Regions from separate parts of the Arthrobacter sp. JZ12 genome, predicted to be linked through region 1. Evidence: riboswitches for the same ligand, from Rfam matches in the RefSeq annotation. Region 1 holds a riboswitch; each other region holds the start of a gene.
What was found. Region 1 has a riboswitch for thiamine pyrophosphate ahead of GC088_RS13005 (ECF transporter S component). Riboswitches for the same ligand answer to the same signal wherever they lie in the genome.
Positions count from the first base shown of each region.

Region 2: it holds a riboswitch for thiamine pyrophosphate, as region 1 does, so the genes downstream of both, thiO (glycine oxidase ThiO) here and GC088_RS13005 (ECF transporter S component) in region 1, are expected to answer to the same signal.
Region 3: it holds a riboswitch for thiamine pyrophosphate, as region 1 does, so the genes downstream of both, GC088_RS06765 (bifunctional hydroxymethylpyrimidine kinase/phosphomethylpyrimidine kinase) here and GC088_RS13005 (ECF transporter S component) in region 1, are expected to answer to the same signal.

Region 1 is NZ_CP045246.1:2,796,642-2,798,896, forward strand. Features, by position in the region: gene GC088_RS13000 (ABC transporter ATP-binding protein) at 1-342, opposite strand, end outside; gene GC088_RS13005 (ECF transporter S component) at 344-952, opposite strand; TPP riboswitch at 1,006-1,121, opposite strand; gene GC088_RS13010 (DUF4235 domain-containing protein) at 1,236-1,496, shown strand; gene mnhG (monovalent cation/H(+) antiporter subunit G) at 1,499-1,882, opposite strand; gene GC088_RS13020 (MrpF/PhaF family protein) at 1,890-2,162, opposite strand; gene GC088_RS13025 (Na+/H+ antiporter subunit E) at 2,159-2,255, opposite strand, start outside.
Region 2 is NZ_CP045246.1:2,327,249-2,329,503, forward strand. Features, by position in the region: gene thiO (glycine oxidase ThiO) at 1-1,009, opposite strand, end outside; TPP riboswitch at 1,002-1,139, opposite strand; gene thiE (thiamine phosphate synthase) at 1,153-1,803, shown strand; gene GC088_RS10670 (HNH endonuclease signature motif containing protein) at 1,898-2,255, shown strand, end outside.
Region 3 is NZ_CP045246.1:1,468,615-1,470,869, forward strand. Features, by position in the region: gene GC088_RS06760 (Rne/Rng family ribonuclease) at 1-722, shown strand, start outside; TPP riboswitch at 831-948, shown strand; gene GC088_RS06765 (bifunctional hydroxymethylpyrimidine kinase/phosphomethylpyrimidine kinase) at 940-2,255, shown strand, end outside.

The sequences.
Region 1 (2,255 bases):
ATCCCGCGGCACCGCCAGGTTCTCGGCGCCGAACGCGACCTCGTCCCCCACGCGGGCCAGAACCAGCTGGGTGTCGGGATCCTGCAGGACAAGCCCGGAACGGCCGCGCGCGGCTGCCGGCCGCGCGCCGTCGACAGCCAGTTCGCCGGCCTGCTCACCCTCTTCCTGCTCGCCCAAGACGCCCGCCAGGCCATGCAGCAGTGTGGACTTGCCGGCACCGGAGGCACCCAGCAGCAGTACGCGCTCGCCCTCACCAATGGACAGGTCGACGTCGCGGACCGCCCAGCGCGAGCGCCCGGAGTGCCGCCAGCCCCAGCCCCGGGCGGTGACTGACACTCCCATGTCAGACGTCGGCGGTGCGGCCCGAAGCAAACGATGACAACGCGCCCGTCTTCGCCAGCCCGCGGGTGGCAAGCCAGGACAGCAGGCCTGCCAGCACGACGCCGGAAATTGCGGCGAAAACCCCGTACACCAGCTTGTAGTCGAGCGCCCAGGCGGCGTTGTACATGATGTTTTCGCTGATCGCGAGGGCAAGTCCGGCGCTCAGTCCCGCGAGGAGCGCAACGCCCAGGTTCCAGCGACGGTAGAGGAACAGGGCGAATACCAGTTCAGCACCGATCCCCTGGATGAGGCCGGAGAGGAGGACAGCGACGCCGAACTGGGTGCCGATCAGTGCGGATACGGCTGCCGCGACAACCTCGCAGTAGATGGCCGCGCCGGGCTTGCGGATGATGAGTCCGCCCAGCACGCCGGCGATGAGCCAACCGCCGGTGTAGAGCCCGGCCAGCGGCGGGTAGGCAGCGGTCACCGCGGCGATGCCGCTGTAACCAGCCGACCACGCGAAGAAGATGACGCCCACGGCGACGGAGATGACGGATGCGACGACGATATCGACGACGCGCCATTCGTACCGGCGCCGGCTTGTGGGCTGCGAAGACTGAGTTGCAGTCATGGGTGGGATCCTCCTGGATACAGGAGGGGAGGGCATACCGGCACGCCGCCGGCCGCCCTGAGAACTCGACTCCCTTCGCCGGTACTAGCCGGATCAGGTTCGAGGGTCTGCGGTGGTCCGCACTCTCAGCGCCCTCCACCAATGTGGATGCGCTCCCCTGTCGTTGTTTTGAGCGAAGTCCACTTTACACCCGGAAAGGGGGTAACCGGGACCTCGAGGTCGTTCCTTACGCGCTCGGTAACGCTAGGCTGGAAGCAAAGCTAAGCCGACTGAAGGAGGCGCCATGAATCTGATTTTCAAGCTGATGGGTGTGGGACTGGGCATCGGTGCGGGCCTCGTGAGCACGCAGCTGGTGGACTTCCTCTGGAAGCGCGTGACCGGCAACGAGCCCCCGAAGGACAAGGAGGGTCTGGAGAACAGCCTCCGTTCTGCACTGGCCTTCGCGATCATCTCCGGAAGCGTGAGCACCACCATCCGCGTTCTCACCAACCGCACCACGCAGCGGGCCATCCAGCGCTACGAGAACACCCGCCACCTCACCTAGGCTCAGCTATCGGATGCGCGGTCACCCTTCTCACGATGGCGGGTGGCCGCGTGTTCCACGACCTCGTTCAGGTCGTCCCTGCTGAGCAGGTCCTTGCGCAGGTGCTTGGTCCGGTAGCCTGCCCGGCCAACCATGTGGGCCGAGACCGGTGCCGTGAGGAGCTGAAAGATCCAGCAGACAATGAGAACCGGCACCAGCGCCCAGCTACGTAGCTCCACGGCGATCGCCAGCAGGAAAAGCAGCAGCCCCAGCACCTGCGGCTTGGTTGCCGCGTGCATCCGGCTCAGCAGGTCCGGAAAGCGCAAAAGCCCGACGGCGGCCGCGAGGGACATCAGCGCACCGCCCAGCAGCAGGGCGGCTGTCAGTCCGTTCAACAGAGCTTCCATGGCGACCTCACTTCTTGGCGTCCGTGACGAAGCGGGCAACTGTCACCGAAGCAATGAACCCGATCACCGAGATGGCCACCAGTATGGCCAGGTGGTTGGTGTGCCGATTCACCACCATGTCGACGGCGAGGGAGCCGCCCACGATGGCCAGCAGCACGTCCACTGCGAGAACGCGGTCAAGGATCGACGGCCCCTTCGCCACGCGGTAGATGGTGCAGAGGGCAGCGATCCCGAGGATCACCGCGATGATGCCCGCCGTGACTCCTGTTAGTACGCTCATTCCGCCTCCCTTCCGTTGCTGCTTTCGACTCCGCTGCCCTGGGCGCCCGCGGGGATGCCTTCCCGCTCCGCCTTGAGGAGTGCGAGGTCCTCG
Region 2 (2,255 bases), 470 kb from region 1:
AGAAGCCTGTGGCCACGATGAGGCCGTCGTTTCCCGGGACACAGCCCATCAGCGGCGCGTTGTCCGGCGTGCCCGGACGGGCCCGGCAAAGCACTTCCTCCAGCTCAAGTTCTGCTACGGCCGGAATCAACTGCTGCGCATCCCGGAGCAGCTGATAGACACCGCCCGCGGACACCGCACCGCTGCCGTCCTCCCTCATTGTGGCGCCGATAACCACTGTCCCGTCTTCGCGCGGCACCACGTACACCGCATGACCGCGGACCAGTCCACGCACGGTGGCGTTGAGCAGCGGCCTCAAGGTCGTCGGCACGCGCAGCCGGAGGATGTCGCCGTACACGGGACGCAGTGGAAGCGGGACGGGCAGTCCCTCGAGGGTTGCTGCGTCAAGCCCGTTGGCAACAACGGTGGAGCGGGCACGAACGGCACTGCCGTCGTCGAGCATTACCCCCGTCACCGTCGTCCCGCTGCGCTGGAGCGCAGTGGCGCGCATCCCGATGACCTGCCCCCGAGCGCGAACCGCAACGAGCAGCGACTCTGCGAGCTTCCGTGGATCCACCTGGTGGTCACCGGCGGCACGAAATGCACCGGTTGGTGCCGGCCCGATCAGGGGTTCGGAGCGGCGCACCTCGCGCACCGGAAGCTGTTCGACATCAAGTCCGTGCAGTTTCTGCACCTCGCGGAGGTCCGCGAGGGACTGCCGGTCAGCCGCATCGACGGCGAGCACCACGGTCCCGGTCCCGCGGTATTCGGGATCGATGCCGGTCCACTCGAGGGAGGCTAGGAACTCCGGGTAACGGGCTGCCGAGTCGAGAGTCAACTGCAGGAGGTGTTCCTCGCGGTAGTGCAGTTCACTGGCCGGCGCGATCATGCCGGCGGCGGCGTGGGTGGCTCCGGTCGCGGGCGCCGGATCGATCACGACGGCGGTCAGGCCCCTGCGGAGAGCTTCCCACGCAATACCCAGCCCTACGATCCCACCGCCGACGACGGCGACATCCACCTCTGTTTCCACAGGAGTCCTTCCCTACGCCGGCATGACCCGGATCAGGTTTGTTGTTTCCACAACGCGGTCGGCGCCGAACGCCCTCTCAGCCGTTGGCACTGAACCAAGTCAGCGCGGCACGGCTCCCGCAGTACCCCCTTATTGTAGGTGGCATGCAAACTTCCGCCGCTCGCCTGTACCTGTGCACCGATTCCCGCCCGCAACAAAACGACTTCGCCGACTTCGTCGACGCAGCATTCGCCGGCGGTGTGGACATCATCCAGTTGCGGGACAAGAACCTGGAAGCGGCGGAAGAACTCGAGGTTCTGGAGGTGCTCCGGGCAGCCGCAGTGGCGCATGGAAAGCTCTGGGCCGTGAACGACCGCGCCGATATCGCCGCCGCAAGCGGCGCACCGGTCCTGCACGTTGGTCAGCGGGATCTTCCGCCCGGTATTGCCCGGCCTTTCCTGCACGACGGCGGCATCCTGGGCCTGTCGACACACTCCCCGGTCGAGGCTGCTGCTGCGGCGGCAAACCCGAACGTGGACTACTTCTGCGTCGGGCCCCTGTGGGCTACGCCCACCAAGCCCGGGAGGGCCGCCGTCGGACTCGAGTTGGTGCAGGAAGCAGCGCGTCTGGAGCAGGCGCACGAAGCCGAAGGCCGGGCGCTCAAGCCCTGGTTCGCCATCGGCGGGATCGACCAGCAGAATATAGGCGACGTGATTGAGGCAGGCGCGAGCCGCGTCGTCGTCGTTCGCGCCATCACTGAGGCGACGGACCCCAAAGCGGCTGCCCAGGCACTGCGTGCGGAGCTTCCCGCCTAGCTATTGTCTGCCCGCTCAACGCGTTTCAACAATTTTTCAAAGCGAGGGACGCATACGGGCCAAGAATGTCGGAGGCGGGTGATGGACTGTAGTCATGGCTCAGGCGACGGCTACCAAGGATCTCCGCTCCGATGGTGCGGCCTCCCTTGAACCTGCGCGCATTGCGGTAGGGAGTGGTGCGCGCGAGAGTGATGCCCGCGGGGAAGCCAGTGCGCGGTGCTCGTGTGGGCGGCCGTACCTGTGTACGGGCCTGTTTTGTCCGGGCCCGCCGCGGTACTGCAACGGGTTCGAGCTGGACTCCACCACCGATGAGGAAGAACGCGCCCGGGTTGAGGCAGCTGAGCCGGAGACGCTGATGCGGATGCTCGCCACCTCGAACCCATGGTTGCAGGGGCTGCCCGACGCCCTTGATCTGCTGCTGGCGGCGGACCGGTTGGAGTCGTGGGTGGCAG
Region 3 (2,255 bases), 1.3 Mb from region 1:
ACCGTCGCCACGCAGTCTCGCCTGATAACCACCAGCAGCACCTGCGCCAGGAGAAGATATCCCGCAGCGAGCGCAAGCGCCGGGCGCGGAACCAGCAGCAGGAGGAGCAGGCACCGGCACCGGAGCAGAAGTCCGACGACGCCGAACGGCAGGCGCGTGCCGAGGCTGCCCGTGCCGCCCTGGCCAACATCGCTGCTGCCACCCATGCAGCACATGAACACGAAGATCATCCGGTTGAGCCGGCAGCGTCCTCTGCGGCTGTCCTGACGATAAATGGGGAGAAGGTGAGCCTTCCGCGCGGTGAGAGTGTTCCTGCTCCCGTTCGCGAGGAGCCCCGCCTGACGCTGGAGAGCCTCACGGAAGCCTTCAACCGCTTCCCTTCGGCAGCACAGGATGACGCATCCGCAACTGCGTCGGTGGAGCCCGGGGAGCCGGTAGAGCCGGCCGCCGAGGTTGAGAAGGAACAGGCACGCCCCACCCAGCAGCCGGTGCAGGGGGAGCCTGAAGCTCCGTCGTCGAGCCGGCGGAAGCGGCGCCACCGGGCTGCCAGCAGCGCGCAGGGCTCGGCCGCCACATCGACTATCGAGCGGGCTGCCGAGGCGGAGGTTCAGCATGCGGCGGGAACACAGCATGTAGCCCGCGCGCACACGCCCGCGCCGAAGCCGCAGACTACCGAGGAACCTACGATCCTCGGGGTAGGGGTTCCTGCTTCGGAGCTCTAGTACCAGCTCTACCCAGCTACGCCAGCGGCCGCTCCCGGTATGGGAGCGGCCGCTGTCATATGTGGGCGGAAATGTCGGTCGCCACCATCGGGGCGGGGTAGGGTGGGGCGAAGTGACACGCGGTGCCGGTCCTTTCCGGCTGAGATGAGACGCGTTGAACCTGATCTAGAGATGGCCGCCGCCCGGCGGCCTTTGGCCTAGCGGAGGGATGTCGCGAATGAGTATTCGCACGCTCGTGCAGCACCCAGAAGACATTGAAAGCCCTGAGAACCACGGGAACCGGGAAAACCCTGCACAGCCCGTGCGGGTGACCACCATTCCGCGCGTGCTGAGTATTGCGGGGACTGATCCGACGGGCGGAGCAGGGATTCAGGCGGACCTGAAGAGCATCGGTGCCCAGGGCGGGTACGGCATGGCGGTTGTTACCTCGCTCGTTGCCCAGAACACCCTTGGTGTGCGAAGCGTGCATACCCCGCCGCCCGCATTCCTTGAGGAGCAGCTTCGCGCCGTCAGCGACGACGTGGTAATCGATGCGGTGAAGATCGGCATGCTGGGGGATGCGCAGACCATCCACACGGTGAAGGAGTGGCTCCCGCTCGTGGCGGGTGCCGTCGTCGTGCTTGATCCGGTCATGGTGGCCACCAGCGGAGACCGCCTTCTGGCAGCCGACGCCGAGGAAGCCCTGCGCGGGCTGGTTCCGCTGGCCGATCTGGTGACGCCGAACCTTCCCGAACTCGCTGTGCTGGTCAACGAACCCGTCGCTGCGAACTGGGAGGCTGCCCTGAAGCAGGGCGAACGGCTTGCTTTGTCCACCGGCACAGCGGTGCTCGTCAAGGGCGGCCATCTGGCCGGAACCGATTGCCCGGACGCACTGGTTGATCCCTCCGCGGGTACGGCCGTCGTTACGGTTGTGGGCGGACCCCGCGTGCAGACCCGGCACACTCACGGAACCGGCTGCTCCCTGTCTGCTGCCCTGGCCACAGTCCATGCACAGACCGGCAACTGGGAACAGTCCCTGCGATCGGTCAAGAACTGGCTGCAGGGTGCCCTTGAGCGGGCCGGCGAACTGGAGGTGGGTCACGGCAACGGACCGATCCACCACTTCCATTCCTTCGTACCCTCCGCCGGTTCCTCCGCCGGTTCCTCCGCCGGTTCCTCCGCCGGTTCCTCGGCCGGTTCCTCCGCCGGCAAGCAGCCGGGCGATACCAGGCCGTTCAGCGAGCAGGCCTGGGAGCGAACCACCCGAACCCGCACGGCGGTTGAGTCCCTGAGCTTCGTAACGGCGCTGGGCAACGGTACGCTACCCGCCGACCAGTTTGCCTACTACCTTGAGCAGGACGCTCTGTACCTCCGGGGCTACTCGCGCGTTCTGGCCAGGGCAAGCTCCCTCGCTCCAAGCGAAGCCGAGCAGCTCTTCTGGGCTGCGTCCGCGCAGAACTGCCTGGAGGTTGAGTCGGAACTGCACCGCACCTGGCTCTCGGGCCGCACCCTTGACGCCGGTCAGGGCCCGGTTACCAAGGCGTATGTTGACCA